2 regions of the Streptomyces diversicolor genome follow, and region 2 is predicted to be linked to the other one. Evidence: riboswitches for the same ligand, from Rfam matches in the RefSeq annotation. Region 2 holds a riboswitch; the other holds the start of a gene.

Region 1 (6,924 bases), on a different contig from region 2:
CGGCGACCGGCACGAGGGCCCCCGCGAGTACCGCATGGCGGAGCTGGCCCGGCTGGCCGGCATCACGGTACGCACCCTGCGCTTCTACCGCGAACGCAAGCTGATCCCGCCGCCCCGCCGCGAGGGCCGCATCGCCTGGTACGACGACCACCATCTGGCCCGGCTGCGCACCATCTCGGCACTGCTGGAGCGTGGCCACACCCTCAGCGGCATCGCCGAGCTTGCGGAGGCGTTCGACCACGGCCGGGACGTCGCCGACCTGCTGGGCGTCGAAGGACCCAGCGAGGAGGAGCCGGTCCGGCTCACCCCGGAGGAACTGGCCGCCCGTTTCGAGGGTGAGGTCACCCCGGAGAACCTGGCCGCCGCCATGGAACTGGGCTATCTGGGCACCGACGGCGACGAACTCGTGCACATCAGCCGCCGCCTGCTGGATGTGTCGTCCGCCCTGGTCCGCGAGGGCATCCCGCTCGCCGAGGTGCTGACCGCGGGCAGGCGCGTACGCGAACACGCCGACGCGCTGGCCGACATGTTCGCCGAACTGGTCCTGCGCCACGCCCCCGAGGACGACGTCGACCGGCTGCGCCCGCTGGCCCGCAGCGTCCTGGCGGCGGAGTTCTCCCTGGCCCTGGACCGCCGCCTGCGCAAACGGGGTTGACCAAGCAGAACACCATCAAGACGCGTACGGGAGACGCCGCGCAGGGCAGGGTTGGCACAGGCCGCACAGGCCGCACGGGCCCAGGTCAGCTTCACAACTCGCCCAACCGGTGCGGCCTGTCACGGGCCGACCGCCGCCTCCACGATCGGCCGCAGGGCCGTCACCGGCTGTCGGGTGTGGCCCAGGCAACGAGCTGGAAGATGACACCGTTCGGGTCGGTGAGGGCGCCGCCGACGTGATCTTCCGTCGCCCGCGCCGACCTCGACACCCAGGCCGCGGCCCGCGACAGCGCCATGTCCGACGAGCAGTGGTGGGCCGCCAACGCGCCGCTTCTGGCCAGGGTCTTCGATCCCGCCCGGTTCCCTCTCGCGGCCCGGGTCGGAAGCGCCGCGGGTGCAGCTCACCAGGGCGTGTACAACCCCAAACACGCCTTCGGCTTCGGACTGCAGCGCATCCTGGACAGCCTCACCCACCTCATCGCGAGCCGGTCCCGATAGCACCCTCACATGCCGGCCCGACAACGTCCGCGTTCACGCCCACTGGCCGCGGACCACGGCCACCACTGTCGGTCCCAAGCCCGTCAGAGGTCGTAGACGACCGTCACCGGGGCGTGGTCCGACCAGCGCTCGGCGTGCGTGGCCGCCCGCTCCACGAAGCCCTTGACGGCCCTGGCCGCGAGCCCCGGCGTCGCGACGTGGTAGTCGATGCGCCATCCGCTGTCGTTGTCGAAGGCACGGCCGCGGTAGGACCACCAGGAGTACGGGCCCTCGGCATCGGGGTACAGGGAGCGGACGACGTCGACGTAACCGGCGCCGGCGGGATCGAGGACCCCGCCCAGCCACTCCCGTTCCTCCGGCAGGAAGCCCGAGTTCTTGGTGTTGCCGCGCCAGTTCTTGAGGTCGGCGTTCCGGTGGGCGATGTTCCAGTCGCCGCAGACGACGACCTCACGGCCGTCGGCGGCGGCGCGGGCGCGCAGCTCGTTCAGGTAGGCGAGGAACTCGTCCATGAAGCGGACCTTCTCGTCCTGCCGTTCGGTGCCCACCTCCCCGGAGGGCAGGTAGAGGGAGGCGACGGTGACCCCGGGCAGGTCGGCCTCGACGTACCGCCCGCTCGCGTCGAACTCCGCCGAACCGAAACCGACCTGGACCCGGTCCGGTTCGCGCCGGGTGTACAGGGAGACGCCCGCGCGCCCCTTGGCGGCGGCCGGGGCGTGCACGACATGCCAGCCGTCCGGCTGCCGCACGCCCTCGGGCAGTTGCCGCGGCTCGGCGCGCACCTCCTGAAGACAGAGCACGTCCGCGGGGGTTGTGGCGAGCCACGCCACGAAGCCCTTCTTCGCCGCGGCCCGCAGCCCGTTCACATTCACCGAGGTCACTGTCAGCACCAGGGCACGATACCGGCACACTGGACGAGGTCCCGTTCCGCCCTCTGCATAGAAGTACGATGCCCAGCATGAATATACGTCGCGTTCCCTTCGACCACCCCGACGCCGTCAAGCTCAACGACGAGGTCCAGGCCGAGTACCACCTGCGCTACGGCGACGGCGGCGACGCCACGGTCCTGGACGCGTCGGACTTCACCCCGCCGAGGGGCGTGTACCTGATCGCCTACGACGAGAACGACCGGCCCGTGGCCACCGGCGGCTGGCGCAGCCAGGACGAGAACGGCGAGGGCAACGAGGACGGCGACGCCGAACTCAAGCGCATGTTCGTGATCGAGCAGATGCGCGGACGCGGCCTGGCCCGCCGCCTGCTGGCCGCCCTGGAGGAGGACGCGCGCGCCGCCGGCCGCATCCGCATGGTCCTGGAGACAGGCACCAAGCAGCCGGAGGCCATCGCCCTGTACGTCTCCAGCGGCTACGAGCCGTGCACCAAGTTCGGCTACTACCGCCACTACGAGTCGAGCCTCTGCTACGCGAAAGCCCTCTAGCCGCACAAAAGCCCCAGCCGACACCGCCGACTGGGGCTTCATGCCCCGCCGACTCCCTCGGCAACAGCGCCTCTGCCGCCCAGTTGCTCATCGCCTGGCAGCACACCGCCGAGGTCTACTCCGACCCCGAACTGCTGGCCGCACCGACCAGGGATCACGGCGAAGATGACGGACCCGTACCGGACCCGCGGGGCGTCGCATGCCCCCGGGCCGCGCCGACCGCGCCGCACCCCGAACGGGCTCAGACAAGTTGAGGATGGTGTCAGCGTCCGGGGACTCCGAGTTGCCTCGCGGCAGCGTCGACGGTCTGTGCCAGCAGGACGGCGATGGTCATCGGGCCGACCCCGCCGGGAACAGGGGTGATCAAGCGGGCGCGGGTGTGGGCGGTGCCGAAGTCCACGTCGCCGATGTTGCCGGGGGTGTACCCGGCGTCGATCACTACCGCGCCGGGTTTGATGTCTTCTCCGCGGATCAGTCGGGGCCGTCCCACGGCCGCGATCACGATGTCCGCTTCCCGGACGACTGCGGACAGGTCCGTGGTGCGGGAGTGGCAGTACGTCACCGTGGCGTCCTTGGCGAGCATGAGCATCCCGACCGGTTTACCGAGGATCGCGCTGCGGCCGACAACGACGGCGTGCCGGCCCGCGGGATCGACGTTGTACTCGTCCAGCAGCCGCATGATGCCGCCGGGCGTGCACGATACGAAGCCGGGTAGCCCGAAGCTCATCGCGCCGAAGGAGTGCATCGTGACGCCGTCGACGTCCTTTTCCGGGGCGATGGCCTCGAACGCCGCGCGCTCGTCGATGTGCTCACCGGCAGGGTGCTGCAACAGGATGCCGTGCACCCCGGGGTCCTGGGACAGGGCGGCGAGCGTGTCGACCAGTTCGGCGGTTGTGGTGGTGGCGGGCAGAGGGACATGGCGGGAGGTGATGCCGGCCTTCGCGCAGCGGGCCCGCTTCATGCGGACGTACGTCACGGACGCTGGGTCCTCACCCACCAGGACAGTCGCCAGGCACGGCGCCACGCTGGTGCGCCGTGAGATCTGCGCCGCACGGGCGGTGGTCTCCTCGATGATGCGCCGGGCGAGTCCGGTGCCGTTCATGAGCTGGGCCGTCTGTGTCGGGGACATGGTCGCCTCCCAGGCGTCGTTGACCACTCGCCCAGGCGCACGGCATCGACCGATTCGTCAGACCGCTCCCCGGTGGTGCTCCACCTCAGCGCCAGTCACGGCCCACCCCGCACTGTAGGGGACGCGAGTGGATTCGGCGGGCCGGCAGCCGCTGGGCGCAATCGTCAAGGGAGGGGGCCCGCCTGTTGTGAGACGCGAGACGCTGAGATTCCGGGGTCCGACGAACTCGACATCGGCAACCCCAAACGCCCCCGTCCACCACCCCGGACAGGCTCGAACAGACGCCAGAAACGACAAAGATCCCTGCCGATCATGAAGATCGGCGGGATCTCGTCAACCGTCCCTGAGCGAACTCAAGAACAGTCGTGCGTGGACCTGAGGGGATTTGAACCCCTGGCCCCCTCGATGCGAACGAGGTGCGCTACCGGACTGCGCCACAGGCCCTTGCAACGAGTGAAACCTTAGCATCCCCCTCGGGCTGCTTGGAAATCCGTTCCCCGACTGGTCAGCGGCCGGGTTTCCGGGCGGCCCGGGAACGGTTTCCCGGACCGCCCGAGGACCGCCGTCACTCGTTGGCGGCGCGCGGCCGGTCGCCGTCCTCGTACTGGTCGAACAGCGGGGTGCGTCCGCGCTCGCGCGCCCGGCGGGCGGAGGCGGCCCGGCGGGCGTCCGTGCGTCCGTCCGCCGCCGGCTTGTCCTCCCCGGCGTGCGCCTCCTCCGCCGTGCCGCCGGGCGCGGACGCGGGCGCGGCCTGCTCCGGCTCCCGCTCGGGGACCACGGAGCTGGAGCGCGCGGAGCTCCAGGCGTCGGGCGCCGCCAGGTCCACATCGGACGTGGCCCGGGGCGCGACCGGCGCGGTCACATACGTGGGCAGCGGCACCGGCACCGGGTCCCAGCTGTCGCCGTGCCCGGGGCGGCGCTGCCGCTCGCGCTGCTGGTCGACCCACTCGGCGTGGTCGGTCTGCTCGACGAGGGCGCGCCGGTCGGCGGCGAGTGCGGAGAGCCCGGGGTCGGTCTCCGGTTCTGGTCCCTCGTCCGGTTCGTCGGCGGTGGCGCCCGGGTCCAGGGGCGCGCGCCGGCGCGGCTGGCGCTCCCTGAGCCGCTGCGCCGCGGCCTCGGCTCGGCGCCGGTCCATCTGATAGGCGAACCGGCGGCGTTCCTGGGTGCGCAGATACGCGATGTACACGCTGAGCATGACGGCGGGCACGCCGGGCGCCCACAGGAAGGCGAGCCCGCCGACGGCGGCCACGATCGCGCCGAGCGTGAAGGCGAGGAAGAGCATCACCGTGGTGCGCCGACGACGCGCGAGCACCTTCGAGCGCCGGGCGCGCGCCGCGGCGGCCTGCGCCGAGGGGGCACGCCGCGCGGCCGGGACGCCCTGCTGTGCGGGCGCCGACGAGGACTTGGCCGCCGGTGCGGAAGGGGAGTTGGCCGCGGGGGCGGACGCCGGGGCCGTGGCCGCCGGCGCGGACGGCGACTTGGCCGCGGGGGCGGACACCTCCGGTTCGGCCTGCGCGCGCGCCTGACGGCGCGGAGGCATGGCGAAGGCCCGGACGTCCACCGAGTCGGTGACGGCGCCAGGTGCGTCGGTGTCGGGCTCCCCCTCGCGGGCGGAGCGCGACCGCAGGTCCTTGGCGTATCGGCGCTCCATCCCCGCCCGTCCGGACAGCAGCCGGATGGCGGTGCTGAAGCGTTCCGTCGGACGGGCCTCGTTCAGCTCGTCCTGCCTACGGAGCCACATCGGCACCAAGTAGGCGGCCCAGGCCCCGACGATGACTGCGTAGATGAGGCCGCTGCTGCTCACGCCTCACACCGTAGAGGGGTTTGCGTGAGGCCATCTGCCAATTGGGCCGGTGTGTCGCACGATCCAGCTGATATTTCCAGCTTTTTTTGCGACCGATGCGATCAGCGGACCGCCGTTGCCGCCAATTCAATGCCCGGAGTCGGTCATCCGCCGATCAATTTCGAACATGTATTCAATTTCCGGGCTACCCGGGATTCCCCGGGGTGTTCTGGGTGTTCTGCGGATTCCGCGGGGCGCTCGGGCCGTTCGGCGCGCTCCCGTCGTCCGTCGTGCGCCGTGCTCGTGTCCGCTGCCAGCGGCCGAACAGCCCTTCGGGCACCTCTTCCGCCGTGAGCGCGAAGACGAGGTGGTCGCGCCAGGCGCCGTCGATGTGCAGATAACGCGGCCGCAGCCCCTCCTCACGGAATCCGAGTTTCTCCACGACCCGGCGGCTGGGCCGGTTCTCCGGGCGAATGCAGACCTCGATGCGGTGCAGGCCGACGGTGCGGAAACAGTGGTCCACCACGAGCGCCACGGCCGTCGGCATCACTCCGCGGCCGGCCACCGCCTCGTCCACCCAGTAACCGATGTGTCCCGAGCACATGGACCCCCAGGTGATCCCGGCGACCGTCAACTGTCCCACCAGACGGCCCTGGTACTCGATGACGAAGGGCAGCATCCGGCCCGCGTTCGCCTCGGAGCGCAGATGCCGGACCATCTGGCGGTAGGTCGGCCGGTGGGTGATCGGCCCGCTGGGCGTGGGCGGCGGAATGGTCGCCTCCCAGGGGCGCAGCCAGTCCCGGTTGCGCCGATTCACCTCGCGCCAGGTCCGCTGGTCGCGCAGCCTTATCGGCCGGAGGACGACATCGCCGTCTGCCAGCACCGCGGGCCAGGATGGGCTGTTCAGCTCGCACCCCCGTGTCTGGAACGGCCGTGTCCGGCCGGCCGGGGCGCCGCCTCCTGCCGGGGGTGGTCGCCGCCGCGGATCTGGTCGACGGCGTGGACGAGCAGCGGCTCAAGGACGGACAGACCGTCCTTCACCCCGCCGCTGGACCCGGGCAGGTTGACGATCAGTGTCCGGCCCGCCACTCCTGCCAGTCCACGGGAGAGCGCCGCGGTCGGCACCTTCGCGCGGCCGAACGCCCGCACGGCCTCCGCGATGCCCGGCACCTCGAAGTCGATGACCTCGCGGGTGGCCTCGGGGGTGCGGTCGGTGGGCGAGATGCCGGTGCCCCCGGTGGTGACGACGACGTCGTAGCCCGCGTCGACCGCGGCGCGCAGGGCGGCGGCCACCGGGTCCCCGTCGGGGACCACCTGCGGGCCCTCGACGGCGAAGCCGAGGCCCTTCAGTGCGTCGGCGACCAGCGGGCCGCCCTTGTCCTCGTAGACGCCGGCCGCGGCGCGGTTGGAGGCCGTGACGACCAGCGC
Region 2 (6,924 bases):
GCACCCCCGACCTGTCCGCCTTCCCGCGCACCGCGTGGCTCAAGGCCGCCCGCCGCGCCCTGACCACCGCCCCCAACGACGCCCTCGGCTACGGCGACCCCCGCGGCCGGCCCGAACTGCGCACCGCCCTCGCCGGCTACCTCGCCCGCTCCCGCGGCGTCCGCGCCGACCCCGAGAACATCCTGGTGTGCGCCGGGTTCGCGCAGGGCCTGAAGATCTTCACCGCGGTGCTGCGCTCCCGCGGCGTCCACACGGTCGCCGTCGAGTCCTACGGCCTCTTCGTCCACTGGGACCTGCTGGCCGCCGGCCGTCTGACCACACGCCCGCTGCCGTACGACGACCTGGGCACCGACACCCGCGCCCTCGCGGATGCGGGCGCGGGCGCCGTGCTGCTCACGCCCGCCCACCAGTTCCCGATGGGCACGGCCCTGCACCCCGACCGGCGGGCCGGCGCGGTGGACTGGGCGCGGCGTACCGGCGGCCTGGTCCTGGAGGACGACTACGACGGCGAGTTCCGCTACGACCGCCAGCCCGTCGGCGCGCTCCAGGGACTGGCCCTCGACCACGTCGTCCACCTCGGCACCGCCAGCAAGTCCCTCGCCCCGGGCCTGCGGCTCGGCTGGATGGTGCTGCCGCCGTCCCTCGTCGACGAGTGCACCGCAGCCAAGGGCCACAGCGACAGCTGCGGGGTGCTGGACCAGCTCACCCTGGCCGAGTTCATCACCTCCGGCGCCTACGACCGCCATGTACGCGCCGCCCGGCTGCGCTACCGGCGCCGCCGCGACACCCTCGTCGCGGCCCTCGCCGCCCGCGCCCCCGACGTCCGGGTCACCGGCATCGCGGCCGGCCTGCACGCCGTCCTGCGCCTGCCGCCCGGCACCGAGCAGTCGGTGGTCCAGGCCGCCGCCTGGCAGGGACTGGCCCTGCACGGCCTGGCCACCTACCGCCACGAACACTCCGTCACCGCGCCCCTGGACGCCCTGGTCGTCGGCTACGGAACCCCACCGGACCACGCCTGGACAACAGCCCTTGACTCCCTGTGCCGCGTCCTGCCGTAACCTCCGCCCGGCCCCCTGCGGGGCTTTGCGGGGCGTGAGGCCGTGTCGGTCTCGTCTGCGTGCTGTCCGGGGCTTGGGAACGCAGAGCCGGGGGTCGTGCTGTCGCGGGGCGCGCGGGGCCCGCGGGATGTGCTGGGCTTCGGCCGGGGGTGTTGGGGGTTTGCGGTTGCGCGGTCCGATGCCGTTCCCTGCGGGGCTTTGCGGGGTGGGTGGGGTGCACTGGGCTTCGGCCCGGCGGGATGTGTCGGGTGTCTGCCGGGTGGGGGTTCGGGGATTGCGGTCGCAGGGCTCGGGCCGGTTCCCTGCGGGGCTTTGCGGGGTGTGGGGGCGCGCGGTGGGCTCGGCTGGGTGGGGGGCCGGGACTGATGGTGGCGAACGTCCCGAGCCGCGGAATGCGCTAGGGCGTTGCCGGGTGGGGGTCCGGTACCGGGGGCTCTCCGAAGCGGGCCAGGGTCAACGCTCCGGTGACCGCCACCGCGAAGCCCAGCACCGCGAGCCAGGTCAGGCCCTCCCGGGTGCGATCGCCCAGCCACACCACGCCCACCGCCGCCGGGCCGATCGTCTCGCCGATCACCATCCCGGCGGTGGCCGTGGTCACCGAGCCGCGCTGGAGAGCCGAGGTCAGCAGCAAGAACGCGGCCACCCCGCCGAGCAGCAGGGCATAGGCGGCCGGATCGGTGAACAGGGCCGCCGGCGCCAGATCGTCGATCAGCCGCACCGCCACCTCCACCACCCCGAACCCGAAACCCGCCCCCAGACCGAGCAACAGCGCCCGGCCCCGCCCCCGCAACCGCCCGCCGACCGCCCCCAGCAGCAGCACCGCCACGGCCGCCGCAGGCATCGCGTACCGCAACGCCGCCGAGCCGTTCCGGCGGCCCTCCGCCCCGGAGGCCAGCCCCAGCATCACCAGCCCGGCGCACACCACCGCCACCGCGACCCACTCCGCCCGGCTCAGCCGCACCCGCAGCAGCCGTGCCGCGACCACCGCGGTCACCGCCAGACTCGACGCCAGCGCCGCGCCGACCGCATAGATCGGGAGGGACCGCAGCGCCGCGATCTGCAACAGGAAGCCGAGACCGTCCAGCCCCAGACCGACCAGATACCGCCACTGCCGCAGCGCCCGCAGCAGCAGCGCCGCGTCCCCGCCCACACCGGTGTCCGCGGCCCGGCGCGCGGCCATCGCCTGCAACACGGTCGCCGTCCCGAAACAGACCGCCGCGCCCAGGGCGCACACCATTCCGAAGAGCACGAAGCGACTGTAGGGGAGCCGGCGGACCCGAGGCCCGACCCAAGCCCGCCTCTCACCGGACTCTCGCCTCGGAAAACCGGTCCGCGGCGTATTCAGCGGAGCGCTCAGGGGGTGACAACCGCTCGCAACTGATCGAGCCCCCAGTCCAGATCCTCCTTCTCGATCACCAGGGGCGGCGCGATCCGGATCGTCGGGCCGTGTGCGTCTTTCACCAGCACGCCACGGTCCATCAGCCGCTCCGAGACCTGCCGTCCCGTGCCGAGCGCCGGCGCCACATCGACCCCCGCCCACAGTCCGCGCCCGCGCACCGCCGTCACCGCGCCGGTGCCGAGCAGCGCGCCCAGTTCACGGTGCAGATGCCCGCCCAGCTCCGCCGCGCGCGCCTGGTACTCGCCCGACCGCAGCATCGCGATCACCTCCAGCGCCACCGCGCAGGCCAGCGGATTACCGCCGAACGTCGACCCGTGCTGACCCGGCCGGAACACCCCCAGCACCTCCGCGCCCGACACCACCGCCGACACCGGCACGATCCCGCCGCCCAGCGCCTTCCCCAGCAGATACACATCCGGCATCACCCCCTCGTGCTCGCACGCGAAGGTCCGCCCGGTCCGGCCCAGCCCCGACTGGATCTCATCCGCGATGAACAGCACGTTCCGCTCCCGGGTCAGCTCCCGCACCGCCGGCAGATAACCGGCCGGCGGCACGATCACACCCGCCTCGCCCTGGATCGGCTCCAGCAGCACCCCGACCGTGTTCTCGGTGAGCGCCGCCCGCATCGCGGTCAGGTCCCCGTACGGCACGATCTCGAAGCCCGGCGTGTACGGCCCGAAGTCCGCCCGTGCCTCCGGTTCCGTGGAGAAGCTGATGACCGTCGTCGTACGGCCGTGGAAGTTGCCCCCCGCGACCACGATCTTCGCCATCTCGGCGGGCACCCCCTTCACCCGGTAGCCCCACTTGCGGGCCGTCTTCACCGCGGTTTCCACCGCCTCCACTCCGGTGTTCATCGGCAGCACCAGCTCCATGCCGCACAGCTCGGCCAGCTCGGCGCAGAACGCGGCGAACCGGTCGTGGTGGAACGCCCGCGACGTCAGCGTCACCCGGTCCAGCTGGGCCTTGGCCGCCGCCACCAGCCGCCGGTGACCGTGCCCGAAGTTCAGCGCGGAGTAGCCGGCCAGCAGATCGAGATAACGCCGGCCCTCGACATCCGTCATCCAGGCCCCGTCCGCGGTGGCCACGACCACCGGCAGCGGGCGGTAGGTGTGCGCACTGTGGGCGTCGGCGGCGGCGATGAGCCGCTCCGTAGCGTTCACGGGAACTCCAGTGGGCCAGAGTGTCGGATTCGTCCCCCTCTTCCATCCTCGCGCCCGGGGCGCTCCCGGAGCCGTCAGCAACATGCGACCACCGCCACGCGTGCCCGTCCGACGCGCCCGGTAGGCTGACGGCGGGCCGTGACTGGCGCGCTGGGATGGGATGGACCATCGGGGAGCGGCCCAGCCACTTCGAGTGCCGTGCGCCTGGGCCGAGCCGTGAACGCTGTACGTACGCCGTCCGGAGGTCCCCATGCCAGAGCAGCCCCTGTCCCCCCTCTCCTCTGCCTCCTCTTCCTCCTCTTCTCTCTCTTCGTCTCTCTCCGCCGAGTCCACCGCCTTCCGTGCCGCCCTCGATGTCATCCGTGCCGTCGAACCGCGCGTGGCCGACGCCATCGGCCAGGAGGTCACCGACCAGCGCGAGATGCTGAAGCTGATCGCCTCCGAGAACTACGCCTCCCCGGCCACCCTCCTGGCGATGGGCAACTGGCTCAGCGACAAGTACGCCGAGGGCACCATCGGCCGCCGCTTCTACGCCGGCTGCCGCAATGTCGACACCGTGGAGTCGATCGCCGCGGAGCACGCCAAGGAGCTGTTCGGCGCCCGTCACGCCTATGTCCAGCCGCACTCCGGCATCGACGCCAACCTCGTCGCCTTCTGGGCCGTCCTGGCACAGCGCGTCGAGGCACCCGCCCTGGAGAAGGCCGGCGTCCGCCAGATCAACGACCTCTCCGAGGCGGACTGGGCCGAACTCCGTCAGTCCTTCGGCAACCAGCGCATGCTCGGCATGTCCCTGGACGCCGGTGGCCACCTCACCCACGGCTTCCGCCCGAACATCTCCGGCAAGATGTTCGACCAGCGTTCCTACGGCACCGACCCGGCCACCGGCCTCATCGACTACGAGGCCCTACGCGCCTCCGCCCGCGAGTTCAAGCCGCTGATCATCGTCGCCGGATACTCCGCCTACCCCCGTCTCGTGAACTTCCGGATCATGCGGGAGATCGCCGACGAGGTCGGTGCCACGCTCATGGTGGACATGGCCCACTTCGCCGGTCTCGTCGCCGGCAAGGTCCTCACCGGGGACTTCGATCCGGTCCCGCACGCCCAGATCGTCACCACCACCACGCACAAGTCGCTGCGCGGGCCGCGCGGCGGCATGGTCCTGTGCGACGACTCCCTCAAGGACCAGGTCGACCGCGGCTGCCCGATGGTGCTCGGCGGCCCCCTGCCGCATGTCATGGCGGCCAAGGCCGTGGCCCTCGCCGAGGCCCGCCGGCCCTCCTTCCGGGACTACGCCCAGCGGATCGTCGACAACTCCCGGGCGCTGGCCGAGGGCCTGATGAGCCGGGGCGCCACCCTGGTCACCGGCGGCAGCGACAACCATCTCAACCTGATCGACGTCGCCGCCTCCTACGGCCTCACCGGCCGCCAGGCCGAGGCCGCACTGCTGGAGTCCGGCATCGTCACCAACCGCAACGCGATCCCGGCCGACCCCAACGGCGCCTGGTACACCTCCGGCATCCGCATCGGTACCCCCGCCCTGACCACGCGTGGCCTGGGCACCGCCGAGATGGACGAGGTCGCCGGCCTCATCGACCGCGTTCTGACCACCGCCGAACCCGGCACCACGAGCAAGGGCACCCCGTCCAAGGCCCAGCACGTCCTCGACCCGAAGATCGCGGACGAGATCTCGCACCGCGCCTCCGACCTCGTGGCCGGGTTCCCGCTGTACCCGCAGGTCGACCTCGGCTGACCTCCGCCCGAGAACCGGGCGCCGGGAGTCCCCATGCCGGCCGGGAGTCTCCTGTCGCCCGGGGGCCGATCAGCTCCCTTCGTGGTTCCTCCCACGGCGGTCCGGCCCGGCGCCGGGCCGCCGGACGGCGGTATGGGGAGCTGGCGCCGCGACCGGTCCGGGGCCGTGCCCGCGTGCGCTTTCACATGTCCCGCAGTTCCTGCCTGGGTCCCGGCTCCCGGTCACCGCGCCGCAGGGCCGGTGCCAGCCGTGGCACCAGGGACCGCAGCACCAGTGCAAGAGCGGCACCCCCAGCCGCGCCCGGTATCGCCCACCACCAATCCGTGCCGTCCTCCCCGGTGTTGATCGAGACCGTGGTGGTCGACTCCTCGGTCCGGTCCGCCGTGCCGGGGCTCTCCGACTCCCATGGGCCCGGGAAGATGCCGGTGTAGCCCGCCTGGCTGTTCTTGTTGCTCAGCACGCCCAACTTCCCGAGCAGGGCGCGCAGTTGGCCGGGGTGTTCGGCGCGGTGCCAGTAGCCGTTCAGCGATTTGGACACATTGGCGGCCGTGTGGATCCAGACCGTCCCCGACTTGGAGTCCGTGGGGAAGACCCGGTCCATGCGCCAGGGCCATATGTCGTGCGCCAGCCAGGTCACATTGATCTGACGGCCGGAGTCCGGCTCCGCCTCCGGCGGTGTCTCGCGCGATCCCCGGTTCTCCGGGCCCAGCAGCCGCTGGAGTTGTCCGTATTCCTCGTCCGAGAAGTACCGCGCGGCGGTTTCCCCGCTCTGGGGCGAGGTCACCAGCACGCTGGTCGGACCGCCCGCCGCCGCGGTCGACGCTCCCCACAACAACAGCCCGAGCAGGACGGCCACCATCCCGCTCAGCGCCGTCAGTTCACGAACCCTGCCTCTCGCCATCCGATCCCCCTGCCGGTCAAAGCCCTGCGGCCCGCCCGCGAGCCGCGTGTCACTACTGGTACACCGCCCGACCCGCCGGGGTTCCCCTTCCGCACGCACTATTTCGAGGATCCCGATGCCGAGGGCGCCGCGGAGCCCTCGGACTCGCGCGGCTCGACCTGCCCGGCCGACAGCCCGGACATCGGCACGAGCGACCTCGCGATCCGCACCGCCCTCGCCCGCGACTCCACGCCCTCCAGACGCAGCGTCACCGCCCCGTCCCGCGCGCCACCTGCCCCGCCCTCGGCCCCGTCGGCCCCGCCCCCGCCCTCGGCCCCGCCGGGGCCCGTCCCGGCGTCCGCCCCCGCGTGGTGGATCCACAGCAGGGTCGGCCCCGCCGTGCGCACCTGACGCCGATAGCGGTCGCCATCGGCGTCCACCAGCCAGAACTTCAGCAGATGCGGCAGCGGGAACCACAGCGCGTAGTCGGGCATGTCCTGCGCCGACGAAGCCGGACGCAGATCGATCCACTCCGGTCGCTCGCGCACGGTCTTGGAGAAGCCGGCGTCCAGGCTCGCCGGGAACGCGTCGAGCCGGACGACATGACCCCGCTCACGCCAGCACATGCCGAGCACCGGCCGCCGGCCCGGCCCGCCGGTCACGGTCACCGAGTCCGG

Evidence for each region. A riboswitch is a leader RNA that binds a small molecule or an ion and turns the genes downstream of it on or off. The one in region 2 is predicted to bind ZMP and ZTP.
Region 1: another riboswitch for ZMP and ZTP. It lies ahead of AC27LF_RS20670 (bifunctional 5,10-methylenetetrahydrofolate dehydrogenase/5,10-methenyltetrahydrofolate cyclohydrolase); the one in region 2 lies ahead of AC27LF_RS18475 (glycine hydroxymethyltransferase).

What each region holds. Positions count from the first base shown of each region.
Region 1 covers NZ_BAAJXA010000016.1:160,370-167,293, forward strand. Annotated here, with positions in the region: gene AC27LF_RS20650 (MerR family transcriptional regulator) at 35-655, shown strand; gene AC27LF_RS20655 (TetR/AcrR family transcriptional regulator C-terminal domain-containing protein) at 949-1,152, shown strand; gene AC27LF_RS20660 (exodeoxyribonuclease III) at 1,236-2,039, opposite strand; gene AC27LF_RS20665 (GNAT family N-acetyltransferase) at 2,108-2,584, shown strand; gene AC27LF_RS20670 (bifunctional 5,10-methylenetetrahydrofolate dehydrogenase/5,10-methenyltetrahydrofolate cyclohydrolase) at 2,847-3,713, opposite strand; ZMP/ZTP riboswitch at 3,736-3,822, opposite strand; tRNA gene AC27LF_RS20675 (tRNA-Ala) at 4,084-4,157, opposite strand; gene sepX (divisome protein SepX/GlpR) at 4,279-5,517, opposite strand; gene AC27LF_RS20685 (GNAT family N-acetyltransferase) at 5,702-6,379, opposite strand; gene AC27LF_RS20690 (MogA/MoaB family molybdenum cofactor biosynthesis protein) at 6,400-6,924, opposite strand, start outside.
Region 2 covers NZ_BAAJXA010000014.1:103,305-110,228, forward strand. Annotated here, with positions in the region: gene pdxR (MocR-like pyridoxine biosynthesis transcription factor PdxR) at 1-1,058, shown strand, start outside; gene AC27LF_RS18465 (DMT family transporter) at 1,456-2,295, opposite strand; gene rocD (ornithine--oxo-acid transaminase) at 2,412-3,617, opposite strand; ZMP/ZTP riboswitch at 3,746-3,834, shown strand; gene AC27LF_RS18475 (glycine hydroxymethyltransferase) at 3,868-5,367, shown strand; gene AC27LF_RS18480 (hypothetical protein) at 5,549-6,268, opposite strand; gene AC27LF_RS18485 (hypothetical protein) at 6,367-6,924, opposite strand, start outside.